2 linked regions of the Algoriphagus machipongonensis genome follow. The protein of the gene in region 1 binds, or shares a complex with, the protein of each later gene. Links are inferred from orthologs where the notes say so. Each region holds a gene or a part of one and is shown on either strand. Other genes may lie near its edges.

Region 1 (12,169 bases):
ATCAAATCTCCATTTTTCACCAAAGCCAATGGGCCTCCAATGGCTGATTCTGGGGAAACATGAAGGATGACGGTGCCATAGCCCGTTCCACTCATTCTGCCGTCAGAAATTCTGACCATGTCTTTGATTCCCTTATCCAGGATTTTCTTAGGTAGCGTCATATTGCCTACTTCCGGCATTCCGGGGTATCCTTTTGGGCCTACATTTTTCATGACCATGATGCAGTTCTCATCAATGTCCAAGGCAGGGTCATCGATTTTGGCTTTGTATTCATCGATGTTTTCAAAAACTACTGCTCTGCCTGTGTGTGTAAGCAAGTGTGGAGTTGCTGCAGAAGGTTTGATTACGGCACCGCTGGGACATAAATTTCCTTTTAAAACAGCAATCCCAGAGTCGGGCTTGATGGGCTTTTCCATGCTACCGATGAGGTTCCTATCATAGCATTCAGCCTTTTCAATATTCTCTCCTATGGTTCTTCCATTGACCGTAATAAGGTCGGTGTGCAATTCCTTTTGCAGTTCCTTCATCACTGCCGGAAGTCCACCAGCATAAAAGAGATCTTCTACCCAATGCTCTCCTGAAGGTTGAACATTGGCGATTAGAGGGATTTTTGATGAAAAATGGTCAAAATCTTTCAGATCCAACTCAACACCTATTCTCCTGGCTATGGCCGTAAGGTGCAAGATAAAGTTCGTAGAGCCACCCAAAGCTGCATTTACCATAATGGAATTTTCAAAGGCTTTACGGGTAAGAATCTTACTCATTTTGAGATCCTCATTGACCATCTCGACAATTCGCATTCCTGTCATATGCGCCAAGACTTTTCTTCTGGAGTCCGCAGCAGGAATGGTGGCATTATCAGGAAGGGATAAACCAAGGGATTCTACCATACCGGCCATGGTGGATGCAGTACCCATCGGGGCACAGTGGCCGACCGAGCGGGACATTGCAGCTTCCGCTTCTATAAAATCTTCCTGAGAAAGTTTCCCGGTTTTAAATTCTTCGGCAAATCGCCAAACATCTGAGGTGCCTATTTTTTTACCTTTGAATCTTCCCACCAGCATAGGGCCTCCAGAAAGAACCATGGTAGGAAGGTCTACAGATGCTGCACCCATTACTAAAGAAGGAGTCGTCTTATCACATCCGCACATCAATACCACACCATCCATTGGATTGGCTCTAATACTTTCTTCCACATCCATACTTGCTAAATTTCTAAATAGCATGGCGGTGGGTTTGATAGAGCATTCTCCCAGTGACATGACAGGGAATTCTAAGGGGAATCCTCCTGCTTCCCAAATGCCTCTTTTTAAGGCTTCGGCAAGATCTCTAAAATGTGCGTTGCAAGGGGTCAGTTCAGACCAGGTATTACAGATTCCGATTACTGGTTTGTCCCCTTCAAATAAATGATGAGGGAAACCCTGGTTTTTCATCCAGGATCTATAGATAAATCCATCTTTACCGGTTCTACCGTACCAATCCTGACTTCTTAGTTTCTTCTTTTTCATAGGTTATTTTAGGCTTTTCAGCTGAGAATTTACCAAAAAAATTGTGAAGGAAAGAAGAGTGAAGAAAGGAAGTTAAATTAATTTTTCAATTGGTTTAAGGTTTCTTCCAAAGACTCAAGATTGATGGTGAAATCTGTCATGATGGTGTCTTGGCTATCCCCTTGATTTAGAGTGTAGTAGTAGGGGAGGTTAAGTGCATTTGCCAGATTAAAATAGCATTGCGTGTCCGAGTCTCCATTATTTCTGAGTTCAACTACTTTGCTCCCTTCAGGAAGGAAAAGCATATTGGTAAGAGCAGCTCCATGCAGTGAAACCAATATTTTTGTCTCCGACATCAAGTCAATCTGTTCTTTTAGACTCATCTTTTCAGTATAAATCACCTCAAATCCATGTCTGATCATCAGGAGCTCCACATCGATTTCGTTGTGGGTTTTCCTTTTGTTAGCATACTTCCTACTGATATAAATGAGTCGGGAAGGAGTAGATTTCGGACTGACACTAAGCCTTTCACGAGTCATTTTGGTCAAGTCTTCATGAAAATTGGGGAAGCTGGAGGTTCTGGGAGTAAGGACTAAATTTTTTACCCAGATGTTTTCCTGAGATTGGTAATAGGTGGGCTGTATGCCCAGCAATTCCAAACTTTGGCTCACATAGGGAAGGTGTCTATAGGAGTCATGGAGAATGACTCGATCGGATAAGCCAGTATTAAGCCCTAGCCAAAGCCTTGGAAGGCAATCGGTCATCCAATGGAAGTAATTAGCACTCCATTCGTCTTTTACCCAAATCCCATGTGGGATGGTTCTCCATTTTTTCAAGGCACAATACACCACCCTTTTACCAAGTGGGAGCGGGCCAAGAGAATTCACATGCGTATGCGTGGCATAAAAACTCATGTGGGATGGAGAGAAAACAGTGTCCTGCAGGATCGCCACATTCTCCAAATGATGGATAGGGCGAACCCGGAAACTTACTTGATAAGCATCCAGAAATAATTTTTCGTCCTCTGGACGAAGATTAACTGGTGGATTTCTTTTGACGTAAATTTCCTCCATTTAACAAAAATATATTCTTTAAAAATGCGCTGCTTTGAAGCTTAGAAGTTTAAGGTAACCTCTCGATTTCTGCTCCCAAGGCATTGAGTCGTTCATCGATATTTTGATATCCCCGGTCGATTTGCTCAATATTATCTATCACAGAAGTGCCTGTAGCTGATAAAGCGGCAATCAATAAGGAAACCCCGGCTCTGATATCAGGAGAGGTCATTCGAATCCCTTTCAAAGGATATTTTCTGTCCAAACCAATCACAGTAGCTCTATGTGGATCGCATAAAATAATCTGCGCTCCCATGTCGATTAATTTATCTACAAAGAATAAACGACTTTCGAACATCTTTTGGTGTACTAGGACTGTACCTTTTGCTTGCGTGGCGGTAACTAAGACAATACTAAGTAAGTCAGGAGTAAAGCCAGGCCAAATAGCATCGGCCACGGTAAGGATAGATCCATCAATAAATGTTTCTATCTCATAGTGTTTTTGAGCAGGGATATGGATGTCGTCTCCCTTAATCTCAAGCTTGATGCCCATTCGACGGAACGTGTCAGGGATAATTCCCAATCGGTCTACTTGCGCGTCTTTGATCGTGATCTCGGATTGGGTCATGGCAGCAAGGCCAATGAACGATCCAATTTCGATCATATCAGGAAGCATCTTATGTTCTGTACCGCCCAATTTATCCACTCCTTCGATGTGAAGTAAGTTGGAACCTACACCCGTGATCTTTGCTCCCATGCGGTTGAGCATGTCACAAAGCTGTTGAAGGTAAGGTTCGCAGGCAGCATTGTAGAGCGTAGTTTTTCCTTCTGCCATGACTGCAGCCATGACAATATTGGCTGTACCTGTCACAGATGCTTCATCTAGAAGCATGTAGCATCCTTTCAGGTCTTTTCCATCAATGTGGAAAATCTCGTTTTTGGAATCGTAATGAAATTTAGCTCCGAGTTTTTGGAAACCGAAGAAATGCGTGTCCATCCTGCGACGACCGATTTTGTCTCCTCCGGGCTTGGAAAGTTTACCTGTACCAAATCTGGCTAAAAGTGGACCTAAAATCATCACAGATCCTCGTAGGGAAGAAGCTTTCTTTAAGAAATCTTCTTTCTCCAAATAGTCAAGATTAACTTCGTCAGCTTTAAAAGAGTAAGACTCTGGACCTAGTTTGGTCACTTTCACTCCCATATCACTCAACAACTCTATTAGCTTGTTGACATCGCGGATATTGGGAATTTTATGAATTGTTACTTCCTCTGGAGTAAGTAATACAGCACAAAGGATTTGTAGGGCTTCGTTTTTTGCTCCTTGGGGGATGATTTCACCTTTCAGACGGTTTCCACCCTTGACCCGAAATGATGCCATTAATTTCTACGTTTTTTATGGTTGTTTCTTCTCTTGTTGTTATGCGAACGCTTGTTTTTATGGTTGCGATCGTCTTGTGCTTGTGGAATTTTAAAATCCCTTCGGGTATTGGATTCAAAAAGTCCATTTTCTTTCACCTTCTCCAAGTCGATATGAAGTTTCCCTTTTGAAAGGGTCTTGATATCATCTAGGATGATCTGATCATCAAAATTATCCCTGTTCCAAGTGGTGTGAAAGCTTCGCATCAACTGGCCGATAAAAATAATTGCTTCCTCTTGCTCCTCATCGTTTTCGATGGTGATGGCATTTTCGATCAGCTTCTCGATATTCCTACCGTAATGCTTGAATTTGATCTCACCTTTTGGGTAGCCTATCGGGCTTGGCTTTTTGCCTAAGAGTTCCTTTTCAGGCATTGGAAAAGGGCTGTCTACATCCAATTTAAAATCAGACATGATGTATAAATCATCCCAGAGTTTCTGATCATTTTCCTGTTTAAGGGAAGGATTCAGTTGTTTGATGATTTCAATTGCAGTATAGGCACCCGCCGTGCGCTTATCCCGGTTTTCAAGACTGGTGATATAATCTACCAAGCTTTGAACGTTTTTGCCGTATTCTTTCAAAATGAGTCTTTGTTTGTCTGGTTCTTGTTGCTCCATGTGTCCTCCCATTTTTGCATAGTAAAAGGTAGCAAAAAAATCCCAAAAAGGTCGGAAGGCTGGTGATTAGTCTATAATTCTGAGCTTTGCAAAGCTAAGTAATAATGTTTTCTCCCCAAAATGTTCAAATTGAATCGTTGCTTTTCTGTTAAGTCCTTCTGTTTCAATTTTTTGTACTTTTCCAAAGCCAAATTTCGGATGTTCCACCAATTGTTCTGCTTTCAGATTATTCGTATTGGATGGTTTGAAATCCGGACTTGGCGTGTGCACCTTCATTTGCGTAGGGGCACGTCTTTCCTGTTTCTTTTTAATGCCGATAAAGCCTGAGCCTCCCGGAGGTCCCTCTTTTCTGAAGGCTCCAGACATTTCCTTACTTGCTACTCTCTTATTCACTTTGATGCAAGCTGGATCCACTTCCTCTAAAAACCTGCTGGGCTCACAATTTAACAATCTACCAAAACGATAACGAGTCAATGCATAGGTAAAGTATAATTTATCCATGGCTCTTGTTGTGGCCACGTAAAATAACCGCCGTTCTTCTTCAAGGTCTTCTCTGCTCTGCATCATCATTTGGGATGGGAATAGGTCTTCTTCCAAGCCTACCACAAACACCTGCTTAAACTCCAGGCCTTTGGAAGAGTGGATGGTCATCAGCGTAATAGCTTCTGTTTTGTCCTTATCCTGATCATTATCGGTGAGCAAGGCAATTTCCTGAAGAAAAGCTCCCAGGCTTTTATCCTCATTCTCTTCATTGTCCACATACTCTTTGATCGCATTCAACAACTCTTGTACGTTTTCGTATCGGTTGAGTCCCTCGATGGTCTTGTCCTCGTATAGCTCTCTCAATAAACCACTTTGCTTGGCGATTGTGTTGGCCGCCTCGTAAGCATCTTTTCGCTCCACGTCGATCTGAAAAGCTTTGATCATGGTAGCAAAATCAGAAACGGAATTGGAAGCTCTTCCCGGAAGAAAGCTGTGAGCATTGGTGACTACTTCCCAAAGCGGAATATCGTGTTCATAGGCTGCCACGAGCATTTTTTCGACAGAAGTATCTCCCACGCCTCTTTTGGGGTAATTAATGACTCTTTTGAATGCCTCCTCATCTGCGGTGTTTACTGTAAACCTCATGTAGGCCATGAGATCTTTGATTTCCTTTCTTTGGTAGAATGATAGGCCTCCTACGATTTTGTAGGTCAGGTTCATTTTTCTCAGCGCCTCCTCCATGGATCGGGACTGGGAGTTGGTACGATAGAGAATCGCGAAATCGTTATTGCTGAGTTGCTTGTTGTTTTTCTCTTCAAAAATGGTGTTGGCAACGATCCTGCCTTCTTCATTATCCGAGCTGGCCTTGATCAGTTCAATTTGATCACCATCCGGATTGGAAGTCCAAACAATCTTTTTGAGTTGGGCTTTATTTTTATCAATAATGGAGTTTGCTGCTTCCACGATGGTCTTGGTCGAACGGTAATTTTGCTCCAGCTTCACTACAAAAAGATCTGGGTAGTCTTTTTCGAAGTTTAAGATATTTTGGATATCTGCCCCACGGAAGGCATAGATACTTTGCGCATCATCCCCAACCACACAAATGTTTTGATGTACTGCAGCAAGTTTTTTGGTGATGAGGTACTGGGATACGTTTGTATCCTGAAACTCATCCACCATGATGTATTTAAATCGTTGTTGGTACTTATTCAGAACATCGAGATGATCTCTGAAAAGAATGTTGGTATTGAAGAGTAAATCATCAAAATCCATCGCGCCGGCCTTGAAAAGACGCTCTTGGTATCGTTGATAAATTTCACCCATTTTAGGTTTCATAGCCGCTTCATCGTCTGCTTTGACGAATGGATCATCCTGGTAAGCTTGCCAGGAAATCAGTCGGTTTTTAGCTCCAGAAATTCTGGATAGAACCGTATTGGCTTTATATACTTTATCATCCAAGTGCATTCCCTTGACGATCGAGCGAATCAGGGATTTAGAGTCATCTGCATCATAGATGGTGAAATTAGAAGGGTAACCTATTTTCTCAGATTCTACTCGTAAGATTTTTGCAAAAACCGAGTGAAAAGTTCCCATCCAGGTATTTCTAGCTTCCAGCCCAGCCAAAGACTCAATCCTATGCTTCATCTCACTGGCGGCTTTATTGGTAAATGTCAGAGAGAGTATATTGAATGCATCCACCCCTTTGGCGTAGATCAAATGAGCAATTCTATACGTTAATACTCTGGTTTTACCGGAGCCAGCACCTGCAATGATCATAACAGGTCCATCCGTGTGTTCTACAGCTTCGCGCTGGGGTGGGTTTAAACTTTCTAGGTAATCCATTTTTGTTGAGATTCAAGAAACATGGTCAAAGGATCAAGATTCAAGTATTAATTTCTAGTGTTAAGTATCAAGTATCAAGATCCAAGTATTAAGAACCAAGAATTGAGCTATTAGATATATGGTTCATAATCTGGGAATTTATTTAGAAAATCGAAGAAGCCATTGGGCAATTTCCAACAATGGGAATCTTTAAATTTTTCAATTTTCCAATTTTTTAACTCCTTAGGTTAAATTTTCCATCTCTTATGGCTCCAGAGGTACATGTCTGGCTGTTCTCTAATATTATCCTCTAGCATTTTGCAAAAAGTATCTGTGATACTGTGAGGTTCATGGGAATCGTAAGGAGGCTGTGCCAGAGGTATAAACTCATAGTGATAATAACCTCTTTTCACCTTTTTTAATTTCCCGTAATGAACATGCAAGTTCATTTTCTTAGAAAGCACCTCAGCACCTTCAAAGAATACTGCTGGTCGATTCAAGAAATTTCTTTTGTATCGATTTTCAGAAGCTGGAGGTCGCTGATCAGATCCCAGGAGAACAATTCTAGGATCTCTGCCTAAGGTAAGCATGGCTCTTCTAAACTCTTTCTTTTCTGTCACATATCCGCCAAACCGTGTCCGAATTTCTTTAATAAGGTTATTAAAGAAAGGATTGTTCACTTTTAAGTAGACAGTTTCTATTGGAACTTCAGAGTATAGATTAGTTCCGACTACACCCATTTCCCAATTGAAAATATGTCCGGTAACCATCAATGAGCTGACCCCTTGTTTTACCGGAGCATCTAGCCCTTCCTGATTGACAATAATGAACCTGCGGCGAAATTCCTCTTCCGAAATTGTCAGGATTTTGATGGTTTCGGCAAATGTGTCAGTAAAGTTCCTATAAAATCGGTTTCGGATCTTTTTTCGCTCTACCTCAGAAAGTTCGGGAAATGCATAATAAAGGTTTTCATCAATCACTTTCTTTCTATATCGAATCACATATCTCGCAACTAAGTACAGCAGATCTGTAATCCAATAAAGAACAAAAAGGGGAAGTCTGGAAAGCAGCTTGAAGAAAAACATACAATGTAAAGGGGGATTTGGCCTGAAAGCCATTTTCAACAAACAAAATAAAGGAAAAGCAGGGAAAACTTCCCGATTCCTAGTTATAAATTGACTCAATTATTACTTTTGGAACTTATGTCGGAAGTACAGCGAAGGAAATATTCTCAGGAAGAGAAAAACACCATCTTCGATGGAGAGTTTATGCCACACATAGACTCCATGTATAATTTTGCCTATCGACTCACATTTGATGAGGACGATGCGAAAGATTTGGTGCAGGATACATATCTCAAGGCCTATAGATTTGTGAACTCTTTTGAGCAGGGAACAAATGCCAAGGCATGGCTGTTTAGGATCCTGAAAAACAGCTTCATCAATGAATATAGGAAGAAAAGTAAACAGCCTGCTAAGGTAGATTATCAGGAAGTTGAAACTTATTACAACTCAGATGATGTTCAGTATCAAAGTACTTCTGATCTCAGAGCGGAATCTGTTAAAGATATGCTGGGCGATGAGATCTCCAATGCATTGAATAGCCTGGCAGTTGATTTTCGTACTGTGATTATCCTTTGTGACTTAGAGGGATTCACATACGAAGAAATGGCAAAGATTTTGGATATTCCGATTGGAACCGTTCGTTCGAGGCTTCACAGAGCAAGGAATTTACTAAAAGAGAAGCTAAAAGGATATGCCCAAAATATGGGCTACGATACGGACGAAGAGGAGGCAATATAAAGTAGAATTACTCATGGATATGAATGAAGAAACATCCGGTGCGCGTAAATTGAGGTGCGACGATACCAGCAAGTGTTTTGAATTGCTGGAAAGTATTCTGGACGGGGAAATGGATAACTCCAAGGAAGTCCTGAAAGATAAATTGGCAAAATGTCAACCTTGTTTTGAGCATTATCATTTAGAACAAGCAATTCGGGATGTATTGAAAACCAAATGCACCAAACATGAAGTGCCCACTGAATTAGCTGATTGTATTCGTCAGAAGATTCAGGATATCAAATAGTTTATGACCCACGGCAAAGCCATTATTTTTTCCGCACCCTCGGGTTCGGGAAAAACCTCATTAGTCAGACATCTGATTCAAAAAATCCCAAATTTGGGATTTTCTATTTCTGCCTGTACCCGAGATAAAAGAGGAAGGCATGAAGTACATGGCAAAGACTATTATTTTTTAAGCCAAGAGCAATTTAAAAAGCATATTGATCAAGACGACTTCATCGAATGGGAGGAAGTTTATGCAGGGAATTTTTATGGAACCCTGAAAGAAGAAATTCAGCGTATTTGGGATTCTGGTAAAGCCGTAATTTTTGATGTGGATGTCAAAGGCGGTTTGGCTTTGAAAAAATACTTTGGAGACCAGGCTTTGGCGATTTTTGTGAAAGTGCCCTCCTTAGAGGTTTTGAAAACTAGGTTGAGTGACCGGGGTACAGAGACTGAGGAATCCCTATCCAGAAGAATATATAAAGCGGAATTTGAATCAAAATTCGAACCGCAGTTTGATGTGACCATCGTCAATGACGACTTCGCTGTATCCTCTGCCGAAGCTGAAAAATTGGTCGAAGATTTTTTAGCCAAAAAAAAGTGAAAATCGGACTCTATTTCGGTTCCTTTAATCCCATTCACATTGGGCATTTGATCATTGCTGATACGCTGCATGATCGGACCGATTTAGACCAGGTTTGGTTTGTGGTCAGTCCCCAAAATCCTTTAAAAAAACGTCAGTCCCTCATTCACGAATTTGACAGGTTGCGGATGGTGGAATTAGCGATAGAGGATAATTTCCATTTCAGAGCTTCGGATGTGGAGTTTTCTATGCCAAAACCAAGCTATACTATTGACACGCTGGCTTATCTAACAGATCAATACCCGCAGCATCAGTTTTGCTTGTTTTTAGGTTCGGATAACCTGACGCAGCTTAAGCGCTGGAAAAATTACCAGATGATTTTGGACAATTATGAGATTTTTGTTTATCCACGCCCCGGAGAATCCAAAACATTTGAGCACCCAAAAATCCAGCTGATCGATGCCCCTTTATTGGATATCTCAGCAACTTTTATCCGAAAATCAATTCTTGCTGGGAAGTCCGTCAAATACCTCCTTCCTGATGGAGTAGCAGATTATATCCGGGATAAGAAGTTGTATCAGTAGGCATTCAGTCTCAGGTTTCAATAGGCAGTCGCAGTGTTTTGTTATTCATGAAATAGTAGGTTATACGTCATAATTTTCTCTTGAAATAATTTTTTAGTTATTTTTAAACTAATTCTTGCGATTAAAAAAAATTAAATATCCTTACAACGAAGTCTTAAGTGAGGCTTTGATTCCGGCCGGGATTTTTTTTTAAAATTCAGCATTAGGCAAATGAAAAAATTACAATTTTTTATTTTAGTAATTTTTATTAGCTCTTGTCAAAAACCAAAACAAGAGGGAATTATCACCATCCCCACTGAAAGTGCAAAAGAAAAAAATGTTTCAAATTTGGTGGAGGAAGTCTCTTTTTATCCTCTTTTCGGTGAACTAGGGCAGGTTCCTTATGGAGTTGAAAAAATAGTTTTAACTGAAGAGCTTATCCTACTTGGTGATTTCAACTTTTCCCAATCACTTTTTGCATTTAATAGAGCGAATGGAAAAGCTATTACGGTACCTATTCAAAAGGGTGAAGGACCAATGGAAGTAAGAGAAGTAGATGACTTTTGGGTAGACGGTGACTTAATTTATGTTTTGGATGGAATAGGAAGAAAAATTCTTCCCATATCTTATTCAAATCTTGAACTTATTCTCAAAACACCTATTCAATTAGAAATTCCTGTCAGAAGATTTGCCAAGACAAAAGATGGATTTGTTGGCTTGACGGGAGGCGGACAGGAAAATGAATTAGCATTCTTTGATCAAAATGGAAAATTGATCTCAACGCATTTTCCCCATTCAATTTCCTATTTAATGCTTCCGTTAAATCCATTCCAAAAAATCCCAAAGGCCGATGGATTTCAAATTGTTTTTCATTCCAATTTTGATCCTGTTTTTTATGATGTGGGAGAAGGGTTTTTGGCCACTTATGACACTTTAAGATATAAAGGTGAAGCAATTAAAGTTCCTGAAAAAACTGATTTTGTTATGGATTTGGAAGGGTTTGAACAATACCGTGGAACTTTAAAAGATCAACCTTCTCTGTTCATGGTTTTTGAAAGTTCTGCAGACCAATCCATCTTATTGTATTCCCTTAAAAATGAAACCAACTTTGCTTTATTTTGGGGTGATCAGCATATTTCATATCCATCAAAGAACTTGATAAATGATTTAACTTTTGATTATAACATAGGGATGCCAATTGCGATGGGTGCCTCTGAATCAAAATTTTTAACTACCATCCACAAAGAGCATGTCAATCAAGAGGATCCCGAATTTGAAGGGTCCAAATTGCAAAAAGCAATACTTAGTAATCCAGAAGTTGAAGTTTTTCTCATGGAATTTCGTTTGAAGACTAACACTAAATTATAGCTTAACTAAGTCCAAAGGACACTTTTTTTGGTTGAATTTGATTTTTAGTATCTGGTTTAGCTCCTGTTCCAAGCTTGAGGTTTATTATGCTTCCTAGATGGATTTATTGGAATATATGGCGAATAGGAGGACAGGATTTTTGCATACTATTCCCTTTTTTACTTTCTTGAAGATTGACCCAAAAAGCCTGACTTTTCAAATTCAAACCTGACCTTAATGAAATCGAGCATTTCGTAAACGATATCCCTAGGCTTATTATACGCTATGCAAGATTCCATCTGACCATTAAAAACATTTAAAAACAGATGAAAAAACATACCTACGGAAGTGGACTGATTGGCAATTGTGCTTATATCGCCCACGTAGAAGAAGATACTAATATCTCATGGCTTTGTCTCCCTAGATTCGACTCAGACTTTATTTTTGGGGGCATGTTGGATCGAGAAAAAGGTGGACAGTTTACCATCTTACCTGAGAAAGGCAAATTTGAATCTACACAAGTATACCGGGAGAATACCAATATTTTAGAGACGACGGTAACTTATGGGGAAAACAGCTATAAAGTAACTGATTTTGCTCCGCGGTTTAAGAATTTTGACAGGTATTATAGGCCATTGATGCTAATCCGTAAAATTGAGTCAGTTAAGGGTGGACCACATGTCAAGATCAAATGCGAACCTGTATCGGATTATGGAAGGATGAAATTAACTCCTAG
Region 2 (12,135 bases), 260 kb from region 1 along the record:
GTAAGGTGGAATCATGGTCAGATTTGGAAGGCGATACTATTGTGGTTCGTCAAGGATCAATCTATAAATCACAGCTTTGCGCCGTGAAAGATTCTATGAAGGTTCAATTTACTGTCTTAGAAAGTCCCGACCATGAAGAGACCTTGATAGACAAAATTGTTCAGGATGAAATTAAATGGACAATTGCCGATCAAAATATTGCTCAGGCCAACGGCACCTATTATGATGGGTTGGATATCTCCTGGAATGTAGAAAAAGCAGGTGAGGTGTCTTGGGTTGTTAGAAATAATTCTCCACAATTATTGTCAACAGTCAATACTTGGATGGAGGATAAGCAAAAGCGATTTATTCCAGATTTATACGCGAAATACTTTTTGAACTCTAAAAACAGCTATTTTCGCTCCAACAGCCCATTTTCATCCTTGGCAGGAAACCGTATTTCAAATTTTGACGAAATTATTCAAAGTGGAGCAGAGCAGCTGGGCTGGGACTGGAGACTTCTTGCATCTTTGGTATACAAGGAGTCTAGGTTTGACACAACGGCAACTTCCTACGCTGGAGCCACAGGATTACTTCAATTGATGCCTGTCACTTTAGAAAGGTTTGGAGTCAGCAATCCTCATGATCCTATAGAGTCACTTTCTGGCGGTGTGAGATATCTACGCTATCTGGATAAGTTTTGGATGGAGAGAGTGCCTGAAACGAATGAACGTGTCAAGTATATTTTGGCCTCCTATAATATAGGGCATGGACATGTGGAAGATGCCTGGAGACTTGCAATGAAGTATGGTCGTAATACCCAAAGTTGGGAAGATGTCTCTGAATTTCTCGAGTTAAAAACTGATCCAAAGTATTATAAAGATCCAGTGGTAAAAAGCGGTTTTGCAAAAGGCCACCTTGCTGTCAATTATGTCAAAGACATCCTCAGTATTTTTGATTCCTATAAGGCACTAGTTGAACCTTAAGCTCCTTCGTGTAGCTCAAACATGGCTTCCACTTCCACGGGGATATTGTCTGGCAAGGATCCCATGCCTACAGCGGACCTTACTCCAATTCCATTTTCGGTTCCCCATACCTCAGCAAATAATTCACTGCAGCCATTGATAATATAGGGGTGTTTGAGGAAATCATCCTTGCAGTTGACCATTCCTAAGACTTTGATCACTCGCTTTACTCTGTTTAAAGAACCAAGATTAGCTTTGATAGTAGCAAGCATAGCCAAGCCAACTTGTCGTGCAGCCAATTTTCCTTCTTCAATATCCATATCCACACCGATTCTACCTATAATCAAGCTACCATCCTCTTGGACAGTGCCGTGTCCGGAAAGATATAAGTAGTTTCCATCAATAAGGCAGGGCTTGTATACTCCCAGTGGCTTTGGAGCCGGGGGTAATATTAGATCAAGTTTTGCAAAATTACTTTCAGGTGTTCCCATGATTTTGAGAGGATAAATAGGGTTAGATAAATAAATTTAAAATAAGGACTCCAATTAATCCAAAGACTGCCACCAGCGTTTCCATTAAGGACCAAGTACGGATAGTGTCTTTGATACTCACATTAAAAAACTCCTTATACATCCAGAAGCCCGCATCGTTGAAGTGGGAAAACATCAAGCTTCCTGCCCCGATAGAGAGTACCAGCAAATTTGGGTCAACATTCATGGTACCTACCAATGGTGCTATGATTCCAGCCGTAGTCAAGCCTGCTACTGTTGCAGACCCTACACAAACTCGAATAATTGCAGTTATTACCCAGGCTAAGAATAGCGGCTGGACATCCCAGGTACTTAATCCATCAGCAATAACCTGACTCACGCCGGTATCCGTAAAGATTTGTTTCAATGCTCCTGCACCTGCCACAATTAATAAAATCATGGCGATATCTTTTGTAGCGATGGTATATATATCCATCAATTGGGTCATTTTAAAATTCCTTCTGAGTCCCAAAGTGTATGTAGCAACCAAGACAGAAATCAACATCACAATCGCTGGGTCAGCTACAAATCCAATCAACGGAGCTATGCTGCTCTCTGCGCTAGTATTTAGGTTTAATGCAGTCATTCCAACCAATAAAAACACAGGGAGTAAGGCAGTAAAAAAACTGTTGAAAGTTCCCGGAAGCTCAGACTCAGGTCGGGTTTCTGCTTGGAAGGTTTTTAAGGGACTCGCTTTGACATTTTTTAAAGTCTTGGCGAAAATTGGGCCCGCTATAATGATGGTGGGGATGGCTATAATGAAACCATAAAATAAGGTTAAGCCCATGTTGGCATCAAACTGTGCAACTAATGCAGCTGGTGAAGGATGCGGTGGTAAAAATCCATGTGTTACGGATAAAGCAGCAAGCAGGGGAATCCCTACGTACACAGCAGAAATTTTGTATTGATAGGCTACGGTAAAGGCCAAGGGCACCAATAATACAAATCCAACATTGTAAAAGAGAGGAATGCCGACAACCAATCCAGTGATTGACATGGCCCATATGATATTTTTTTGTCCAAAAATACCCATAAGGAAGTCAGCAATTCGCTGTGCTGCCCCACTTTCCGCGACAAGCTTTCCTAGCATAGCACCTGTAACAATAACAATAACCAAACCTCCTAAAAGGTCACCAATTCCTTTTTGAACTGATCCCGCAATTTGATCTGCCGGCATGCCTAATAAAAAGCCTGCAATAATGGATGAAATAATAAATGCTAGAAAAGGATTGAGTTTAGCCCAGACAATAAGCAGAACTAATATGGCAATACTGAGCAGTACTAAAAGAATGGTCATAGGTCAAGATTGGGTTTAATGAGCAAGATAAAAAAAATGGTGGAATTGCATTCTGGAAATTACGTCTATCCGACTAGTCTTACTTTTTTAAAAGTTTTACTTGATAAGCTTCACCCTCTGCTTGTAAATATATCATATAAATTCCCGGTGATAACTGATTTACTTCATTGGCAAAAGACTCCACTTGGTATGGTGCTGTGCTTATGTGCTCTCCTAAGAAACTCACTATACTTATTTGCATATCGCTTGATCCAATTTCTTGGGGGATGAACAACTTAATTGGTGTTGAGCCATCATATGGATTAGGGAATAATTTGATTTGAGCCTCAAGCTCTCTTTTACCTTTTAGTCTAAAGACCTTACTCCAGGATTCTTTTCCTTTTGTATCAAGACCTTTTAATTGGTAATAAATTTCTCCGGAAGGAAGCAATTCCTGATCCTTGAATTGAAATTTGGATTTGCTGAAGGTATTATTCTCTGCAGTAAATTTTCCTATAAGAGTAGAGTCATTTAGGCTGTTTGAATATCGATAAATTTCAAATTGTTGAATAGAGTTTTCATTCGCTATTTCCCAATAAATGAGACTGTACCCTTGCTTCGAAATTGCTTTTGTAGATAACCAGGTCAAGGGGAGAATGGAAAGTGTTCTATAGCTACCTACCGTAAAATTTACTCCTGATAATTCATCTGCATTCAATTCTCGCCTTGCCCATAACTCCACTGGGTCTAAACCCGCCAAATGGCTGCCTGGAGCAGCGTAACCAGTTCCTACGATCCGTAAATCGTCCACGTCATCCACAATTAGTTTATCTGCTGAAATTCGAAGCTCAAGAGGAAGGCTTGAAGGGTTTAGGCCAGAAAATTGAAAATAGCTAAAGAGTCGATAGAGAATTGGAGTAGCATCTGAATCATTAAAGCCAGGATTGAAGTCTACGCCCTTATACTCTATAAAATTTATCTCGAGGTTACCACCTGTATTTGCTCCTAGCAACTGGACTTTTCTAATCCCACCTTGAAATTGGTCAGTAAAGGGAAATGTTCCATTGGAAGGGGTGAGTAGTGGAGGCACGCCGTAATAGGTAAATTGCTGAATATTCTTCCAAGAACCTCCGGAATAATTGAGGCCTCCAGTTAGTGAAGTGTTTATAGAAAGGTTATTCCCTCCCAAATCTAATATTCCGGCGGCTTGCGTAAAATCGCCTAGTACTTGTAGGTCTTCTTCAAAAGCCACTGTTCCACCGCTTTTATTGATTTCCAATTTGCCCACATTCATACTGAAGCCTTGCACTTGTTGATTATGGGGTCCAGAGAATTCAATTTCAGTGCTGCTCATCAAGAAGTTACCTGAACCTGATTTTTTCAAATCACCAAAGACTTCTAAAAAAGTGGGTAAATTCAGGTCTTGGGAACCTTGAATTTCAATGTCATGAAATGCAATTGGAACAGCCGAGCCTAGATAGGAGCTCGATAAAAAGTTTTGCGTAAAATCATCGTTGTTAAAAATCACTTGACCATCAAGTGTGAAATTTGCCGCTTCAATTTGAGGAGAAGTACCCTCTAAAATAAGCTGACCTTCATCTTCTAAAATAAAGTTTGCTGCGCTATTGGGAGTACCCGAGATTCCTGATCTAAAAATGATTCCATCGTTGCATTGAGAAATTAGAGTGCCACCAGCTTCAATGGTGAAGTCACCAAAGGCACCCGTTCCATTTATACTTTCATTATTGAATGAAAATGTTGCACAGGAGGCAGGGATGACTGAATTATCTATTTTTTGGAGGACTGTACCTGACTTAATAATGAAATTCAAGGCTTTTATTGGTTCTTCGACCTCAAGGATGACTCCATCCCCGGGATCAAATTCTACTGAATATCGGCTATTAGTAGTGAATCCACTCCAGGAGTCCTTGTAAATGATGATTCTCGATGTCCCTTTGAAAATCAATCTGCTGGTTATGGAATTCCCAATCCAGTTTTGACTGTTCCAGCTTCCTGAAAGAGTGCCTGGTGCCATTCCGGAAAATGCGTTAAGACTTCCATAAATAGATAGAGAATAGCTGTTTAAGTTGAGCTTTATTGCAGCGCCTGTTTCTGCATTTATATAAATACTTTTGACAGATTCGTTTCCTATTAAAGTTAATGTGTGAGTTTGATCTATGTAAATATCATTACTGGGTCCGGGTTTAAAAGTAGCTGCATTCCAACTGGAACCATCATAAATATTCCAGGTACTTAAATCAGAAAAATTTCCAGATTGGATAGTCTTGAATGCTCCGGTTTCTTGAGAAAAGAGCTCTTGCCAATAGGCACAAATCAATACAACTGCCAAAAGAAACCTGTATATTCGGCAGGTAAAAAACATCCTGTAAAGGGAATATGTAGCCTTTGCTAACATAAAAAGTAATTTTAAAAAGTATAACTAATATACTAAAAATGAATCTGAAAAAGAAGAGTTTCTTTCAAATAATTTTTTCTTTCATTCTTTTAAGTACTGGGTTTTCAGAGTCTTATGCCCAGCAGTATAGAATCAGTTTATTGACCTGTGACCCTGGTGAAGAGATTTATAGTTCATTTGGGCATAGTGCTGTTAGAGTACAGGATTTACAAACCGGTCAGGACTTGGTTTATAATTATGGAACCTTTGATTTTGGAGCCCCTAACTTTGTGTTGAATTTTGCCACAGGCAGGTTAGATTATTTTTTATCCCGATCCACGTTTGAGAGGTTTATTGCAGAGTACAATTATTTTGAGCGAAGTGTGAGAGAACAAGAACTGGCTCTCAATCAAGCACAAAAATTGGCCTTAATGGAGTTATTAGAGATCAACTATATGCCTCAGAATAGAGCCTATAGATACGATTTCTTCTATGATAATTGTGCCACGCGAATTATTGATTTGATGGATGAAGTTCTAGGAGATCAATTGGTTTGGCATAATGAAGAACAGCAAGCAGTAGAAAAAACCTTTAGGCAGCTTATTGATGAAAAAGTGTTTTATATGCCTTGGTCAGATTTAGGAATTGACCTGGCTTTGGGTTCTAGGCTTGATCAGGATGCAAGTCCAAGAGAGGAGCAGTTTCTACCCTCTTATATGGAAGAGGCATTTGCAAGGGCAGAAATTGAAGGGGATGGACCCACGCGCTCTTTGGTAAGTAACAATCGCGTGATACTTGATTTTCAGGCTCCCCAGGGTACATTGGGTACTTTTAATCCTTATTTACTATTTTGGATAGTGGCTATTTTGTTTATAATCACCACCTATATTGGCTTTAAAAAGAAAAAACTATTTATAGGTTTTGACTTAGCGTTTTTTGGAATATTAGGTTTGGTTGGTTTGGTGATGGCAGCCTTGTGGATAGCATCCGACATACCTTCCACCAAGTATAATTGGAATATTCTTTGGGCCTTCCCAGGGCATTTATTGTTGATTCCTGGATTACTTTCCAAGACCTTCAAACCTTGGGTAAAGCAATACCTATTAATCGCTTTGATTTTAGCCGATGCAGCAATTGTATTTTGGATTTTGGGTTGGCAATCATTTCACCCAAGTTTGATACCATTAATGCTTGTGGTAATTCTTCGAACCAACTACCTGTATTATAATTTGGAGCGTTTTAAAAAGAGACTTGTCTGATTATTTGGTTAGAAAGTAAACTATTGTGATGTAAATGCGTGTTGGAATAGCTTAGAAAGAACCATGGAATTTAAACTAACATCCGATTATCAACCCACTGGAGATCAACCAAAGGCAATAGAGAAGCTTTCGGAAGGAGTGAACAATGGTGAAAAAGCCCAGGTGTTGCTCGGCGTTACCGGTTCGGGAAAAACTTTTACAATAGCTAACTTAATACAGCAGGTTCAAAAGCCTACTTTGATTTTAAGCCATAATAAAACTTTGGCAGCTCAGCTATATGGTGAATTCAAGCAGTTTTTCCCTGAGAATGCTGTTGAATATTTTATCTCCTATTATGATTACTACCAGCCCGAAGCATTTATCCCGAGTTCGGGTACCTACATTGAAAAGGATCTTTCGATCAATGATGAAATAGAAAAACTTAGGCTGAGCGCTAGTTCAAGTTTGCTTACTGGAAGAAGAGATGTGATTGTAGTTGCATCCGTATCCTGTATTTATGGTATTGGAAACCCTGAGGAATTTGGGAAAAACGTGATTCGATTACAGGAAGGTGATCGTATCCCCAGAAATCAGCTATTATTTAAGCTGGTAGATATTTTATACAGCAGAACACAGCAAGATTTGACACACGGTACATTCCGGGTCAAAGGAGATACAGTAGATATTTTTGTTGCCTATGCAGATTGGGGATATCGTATTTTCTTCTGGGGAGATGAGATTGAAGCTATTCAGCGGATTGATCCAAAAAGTGGTAAAAAGCTTAACGATGAAAAAATCATTTCGATTTTCCCAGCTAACCTTTTTGTCACAGGAAAAGACACCTTGCAAACTGCGATTCATGAAATACAACATGACATGGTGGCTCAGGTAAATTTCTTTGAAAAAGAAGGGAAATTTATGGAGGCAAAAAGGTTGCAGGAGAGAACAGAGTTTGATTTGGAAATGATTCGAGAGTTAGGCTATTGTTCTGGAGTTGAGAATTATTCCAGGTATTTTGATAGAAGAGAGCCAGGGGCCAGACCCTTCTGTTTGATAGATTATTTCCCTGATGATTTTCTTTTGGTCATTGATGAAAGCCATGTGACAGTTCCGCAGGTTCGTGCCATGTGGGGAGGAGACAGGTCAAGGAAGGTAAATTTGGTGGATTTTGGTTTCCGACTTCCCTCTGCTTTGGATAATAGGCCTTTGAAATTTGAGGAATTTGAAACACTAGCAAATCAGGTGGTTTATGTCTCCGCGACTCCGGCAGACTATGAGCTTAACCTAACCGAGGGTGAAGTAGTGGAACAGATTATTAGACCTACGGGGCTTTTGGATCCTACCATTGACGTAAGACCAAGTCAAAATCAAATAGATGATTTGCTCGAAGAGATAGATCAAACCATAAAAACTGATGCGCGTGTTTTGGTGACTACATTGACCAAACGTATGGCGGAAGAACTCCAAAAATACTTGGAGCGTGCAGGAGTGAAGTCACGATATATCCACTCGGAAGTGAAAACATTGGATCGGGTAGAAATTCTAAGGGAACTTCGATTGGGGATTTTTGATGTGCTGGTGGGAGTAAATTTACTTAGAGAGGGATTGGATCTGCCTGAAGTATCATTAGTAGCAATTCTGGATGCAGATAAAGAAGGCTTTCTTAGAAATGAAAGAAGTTTGGTACAAACCATAGGTAGAGCAGCTCGAAATCAAGAGGGAAGGGTAATCATGTACGCCGATAAGATAACTCCTTCTATGAAAATGGCCATCGATGAAACTAAAAGGAGAAGAGCTTTGCAGATTGCCTATAATGAAGAGCATGGCATTACTCCAACTACAGTGATTAAGTCCAGAGATAAAATCATGGGTCAAACTAAAGTGGCGGATTCCAAAAGAAATCCAAAAGTTTACGCTGGTCCAATGCCTGGAGAGGAAAATATGGCTGCCGATCCTGTTGTCCAGTATTTGAGCAAAGAGAAGCTTGAGAAGCTGATTGTTCAAACTCAAAAACAGATGGAAAAAGCTGCCAAGGAATTAAATTTTATGGAAGCTGCAAGATTGCGCGATGAGTGGCAGTCTCAAAAATCACGTTTGGAAGAGCTTTCCCGAATTCCGGGATAAAATACGGTTGAACTATTAAGAGATGACTCTTCAAGAAGTTAAGAGCCTTGCCTCAAAAGGGGAGGGGTTAAAAATTGAGTTTAAGAAGAAAGCTGCACATCCTGAAAAAATTGTGCGTGAGTTGATTGCCTTTGCAAACACCTCAGGGGGAGTGTTGATGATAGGTGTAGATGATGACGGGACGGTTTCCGGCCAACGGTTTATAGAGGAAGAGGTTTATGTAATGGAAAAAGCTATTCGTGAATTGATTTTTCCTGAGTTAAGCTATGAGCTTTTTACTTTTTCGCTCAACCCAAAAAAAGGAGTAGCTGTATTTAAAGTTGAATTTAGCCCAGATCGGCCTCATTACCTTAAAGAAAACAAGAAAAAGCAGTCATACATACGTGTGGCTGACAGGAGTGTGCAGGCCAGCATGGAGGTTTGGGAAATTTTGAGAAGAGGGAAATCTCCAAAAGACATGGTTTTTACATATGGAAGAAAAGAGGAAGTCCTGCTAAAAGCTCTGGAAGAGAATCAAAAAATTACCTTAAAAGAATATTCCAAGCTTGCTAAAATCCCTAAGTTTTTGGCATCTCGAACATTGGTGAGGTTAGTTCTGGCTAATGTTTTAAAAATTCACCCCCAAGAATCGGAGGACTATTTTACTCTGAAAAATCAGGAAGTTTAATGCCTGTTCGATTAGTAAATCCTTTATTTCCTTGGAGACCTCCTGTATGAAGGAGAAGAATTTTTGATCCTTTGGAGAAATGATTGGTAGCTACCAGATCCCAGGCTGCAAAGGCCATTTTACTGGTATAAATAGGGTCTAGAATAATTCCAAAATCTTCAAAAAAACTCCAGATAAACTCAATCAATTCCTGGTTATATTTTGCATATCCTCCAAAATGATATTGATCCAAAATTTTGAAATTTCCTTTGGGTGAAATATCGTATTGAGTGAGTAAGTTTTCTATTTCAGAATGGATGAATTTTCCTTTCAAAGAAGATACTCCTAATAAATTTTGTCCCTTCTCCAAAGACTTGGATAATCCGGCAAAAGTGCCCCCAGTCCCAATGGGGGTAAAAATATGACTGAAAATGGAATCGGTTTCTTTCAGGATTTCATTTGTTCCCTGGATGGCTAAAGCATTTGTCCCACCCTCTGGAATAAGATAGAAATCATCAAATTGAGATTTGAGCTCTTCCATAAAATCGGGTTGGGTTTTGTTTCGGTAGGACTCCCTGCTAATAAAGTGTAAATGCATTCCATTGGATTCAGCTTCTTCCAAAGTGGGATTCAACGGCATTACTTTTTCTCCACGTATTATTCCAATCGATTTCAATCCGGCTACTTTGGCAGCAAGGGCAACAGCGGAAATGTGGTTTGAATAGGCTCCGCCAAATGTTAAAATTATATTCTTGTTGGTTTTTAATGCCTCTTCTAAATTGTAATTGAGCTTATAAAACTTATTTCCAGAAATTACAGGATGTATTAAATCCAGACGTTTTATCGCTACTTCCACCTCTTTTTCCTCAAAAAGGGGGTGGTCTAACCATTGATTTTGTACTGGATTTTCTAAAAGCATAAGCTTGATTTCAATGTTTGTAGCAAAGTTAACCTTGATACTTCTATTTTTGTAACATGAGCAATAATCCAGCAGAAGACTTTGAAGACGAGGAAGTCGAATTATTTGAGCATTACCAGATTTCCATAGATAAAGGGCAGAAAAATATCAGGATTGATAAGTTTCTAAGCGAAAAATTAGCCAACGCTACTCGGAATAAAGTGCAGCAGGCCATTGATGCAGGTTCGGTTTTGGTGAATGGTAAACCTACAAAGGCAAATTATAAAATCAAGCCCATGGATGACATCAAGGTTATGATGGAAAAGCCACCTAGGGATACGGAAGTTTATCCTGAAAAGATCGAGCTTGATATTATTTATGAAGATAAATATTTGCTGATCGTCAATAAACCTGCAGGAATGGTTGTTCATCCAGCTCATGGAAATTGGTCCGGGACTCTGGCAAATGCTTTGGTCTATCATTTTCAAGATTTGCCGGAAATGAAAGGGAATGAAGGCAGACCAGGTTTGGTTCACCGGATTGATAAAGACACTTCTGGGCTTTTGGTAATTGCCAAGCAGGAAGAAGCAATGACGCATTTAGCCTCGCAGTTTTTCCATCATACAATAGACAGGACTTATATAGCATTGGTTTGGGGAGAGCCTAAAGAGGATGAAGGAACCATAGAAGGGAATGTTGGGAGAAGCGCCAAGAACAGAAAGGTAATGGATGTTTTTCCAGATGGGGAGCAGGGAAAGCATGCGATCACCCATTGGAAAGTTTTGAAAAGGCTTCGGTATGTGAGTTTGATTCAATGTAACCTAGAGACAGGCCGAACCCATCAGATCAGAGCTCATATGAAATATATTGGACATCCTTTATTTAATGATGCGATGTATGGGGGAGATAAAATCAGGAAAGGGACTCAGTTTTCAAAGTATAAGACTTTTGTTCAAAATTGTTTTGATTTGATCCCTCGACAGGCTCTACATGCGATGTCTTTGGGTTTCATTCATCCAGTAAGCAAAGAAAAAGTTTATTATGAAGTAGGCTTACCAAAAGATTTTGCAGATGTACTGGAGAAATGGGAGACTTATGTAAATTTTGAATAGTGTTATTGCTATTAGAATCGATAATTATTCGATAAAATTTTACGAAAAAAATAAAAAAAAGGCTTTTTATAAAATATAATGAAAATTTCAATTCTCTTCATTGATATATCGTTAAAATAACAAGTTGATTTACCTCCATAATTTAGGATTTGACAAAATTCAATCGATTTCATTATATAAACTGTAAATTTTTAGATTATTTTTTAGATAATTTGTAATAATCAATCTGCTGTGCCTATATTTGAAACATCAAAAGGGATAAAAGTTCTCTTTTACACATACTGTAGGATGTTGAAATTGGCAGACAAGCCCTCCTGTCTCGAGGGTGGAGGTCATGGGATAAAGCATTTAGCGAGCTCGTAAATTTGCCTAACTACTCCGTGGAGGTTCGAATCCTTCTCCTACAGCAGGTTATTTTGGGTTTATTGTTAATTGACTAAAACCATGAAATTGTATTTCATGGTTTTTTTTATGCCTAATTTTTTTCAGACTGCCCTTGTTTACCAAACAATCCTTCTTATCGAATATTGCAAAATTCTAAATGTGAATGATTGAATCTCATTCTGGATTGCTTAAAAATCATTAAAAATGCTTTTTTATTAAAAATAATGTAATAAAATAAATTAAATGATAATTTATTTGCAATGAAACGTTTGATCTGTTACTTTTGAAACAATGGAAGTCAAGAATGACGAAAAGCTGTAAAACGCTTTTGCCCAAAGTAATACTTCCAGAAAAGATTATTCGGCATAGGGCCGAAAAACACATACTGTAGGATGTTGAAATTGGCAGACAAGCCCTCCTGTCTCGGGGGTGGAGGTCATGGGATAAAGCATTTAGCGAGCTCGTAATTTGCCTAACTACTCCGTGGAGGTTCGAATCCTTCTCCTACAGCAGGTTATTTTGGGTTTATTGTTAATTGACTAAAACCATGAAATTGTATTTCATGGTTTTTTTTATGCCCTTTAGATA

The links.
Region 2: the proteins of ALPR1_RS18895 (region 1) and uvrB are in contact, whole or in part, in a crystal structure (PDB 7EGT), measured with the Thermus thermophilus proteins. The link is inferred for Algoriphagus machipongonensis from one-to-one orthologs. Residues at the interface, in WP_096412145.1 of Thermus thermophilus: His654, Arg656, Phe657, Gln666, Asp668, Glu669, Lys680, Arg681, Leu682, Ser683, Lys685, Tyr686, Ala687; in WP_096411307.1 of Thermus thermophilus: Glu23, Leu25, Arg26, Asp27, Gly28, Glu29, Arg30, Phe31, Arg55, Glu326, Asp327, Phe328, Glu379, Ser382, Gln383, His398, Gly400, Arg401.

What each region holds. Positions count from the first base shown.
Region 1 is NZ_CM001023.1:4,456,252-4,468,420, reverse strand. What follows is about bases 4,270-7,271. They hold ALPR1_RS18895 (ATP-dependent helicase), read right to left. Parts: upstream 6,899-7,271; coding sequence 4,640-6,898; downstream 4,270-4,639. Other genes in these bases: ALPR1_RS18890 (lysophospholipid acyltransferase family protein), read right to left, coding at 7,126-7,271; ALPR1_RS18900 (DUF4290 domain-containing protein), read right to left, coding at 4,270-4,573. Outside these bases: ALPR1_RS18915 (IlvD/Edd family dehydratase), read right to left, coding at 1-1,508; ALPR1_RS18910 (glycosyltransferase family 61 protein), read right to left, coding at 1,586-2,560; murA (UDP-N-acetylglucosamine 1-carboxyvinyltransferase), read right to left, coding at 2,610-3,917; more of ALPR1_RS18900, read right to left, coding at 3,917-4,269; more of ALPR1_RS18890, read right to left, coding at 7,272-7,962; ALPR1_RS18885 (sigma-70 family RNA polymerase sigma factor), read left to right, coding at 8,080-8,679; ALPR1_RS18880 (hypothetical protein), read left to right, coding at 8,693-8,962; gmk (guanylate kinase), read left to right, coding at 8,966-9,544; nadD (nicotinate (nicotinamide) nucleotide adenylyltransferase), read left to right, coding at 9,541-10,107; ALPR1_RS18865 (6-bladed beta-propeller), read left to right, coding at 10,318-11,454; ALPR1_RS18860 (glycoside hydrolase family 15 protein), read left to right, coding at 11,760-12,169. UniProt on the Escherichia coli protein: A helicase with DNA-dependent ATPase activity. Unwinds DNA duplexes with 3'-5' polarity. Translocates on single-stranded DNA with 3'-5' polarity. Initiates unwinding more efficiently from a nicked substrate than double-stranded DNA.
Region 2 is NZ_CM001023.1:4,713,488-4,725,622, reverse strand. Bases 6,020-8,987 are described here. They hold uvrB (excinuclease ABC subunit UvrB), read left to right. Parts: upstream 6,020-6,467; coding sequence 6,468-8,507; downstream 8,508-8,987. Other genes in these bases: ALPR1_RS19995 (AlbA family DNA-binding domain-containing protein), read left to right, coding at 8,530-8,987; ALPR1_RS20005 (Lnb N-terminal periplasmic domain-containing protein), read left to right, coding at 6,020-6,404. Also shown: ALPR1_RS20025 (MltF family protein), read left to right, coding at 1-965; ALPR1_RS20020 (RidA family protein), read right to left, coding at 962-1,435; ALPR1_RS20015 (gluconate:H+ symporter), read right to left, coding at 1,458-2,771; ALPR1_RS20010 (T9SS type A sorting domain-containing protein), read right to left, coding at 2,851-5,166; more of ALPR1_RS20005, read left to right, coding at 5,205-6,019; more of ALPR1_RS19995, read left to right, coding at 8,988-9,174; ALPR1_RS19990 (1-aminocyclopropane-1-carboxylate deaminase/D-cysteine desulfhydrase), read right to left, coding at 9,149-10,072; ALPR1_RS19985 (RluA family pseudouridine synthase), read left to right, coding at 10,129-11,163. UniProt on the Escherichia coli protein: The UvrABC repair system catalyzes the recognition and processing of DNA lesions. A damage recognition complex composed of 2 UvrA and 2 UvrB subunits scans DNA for abnormalities.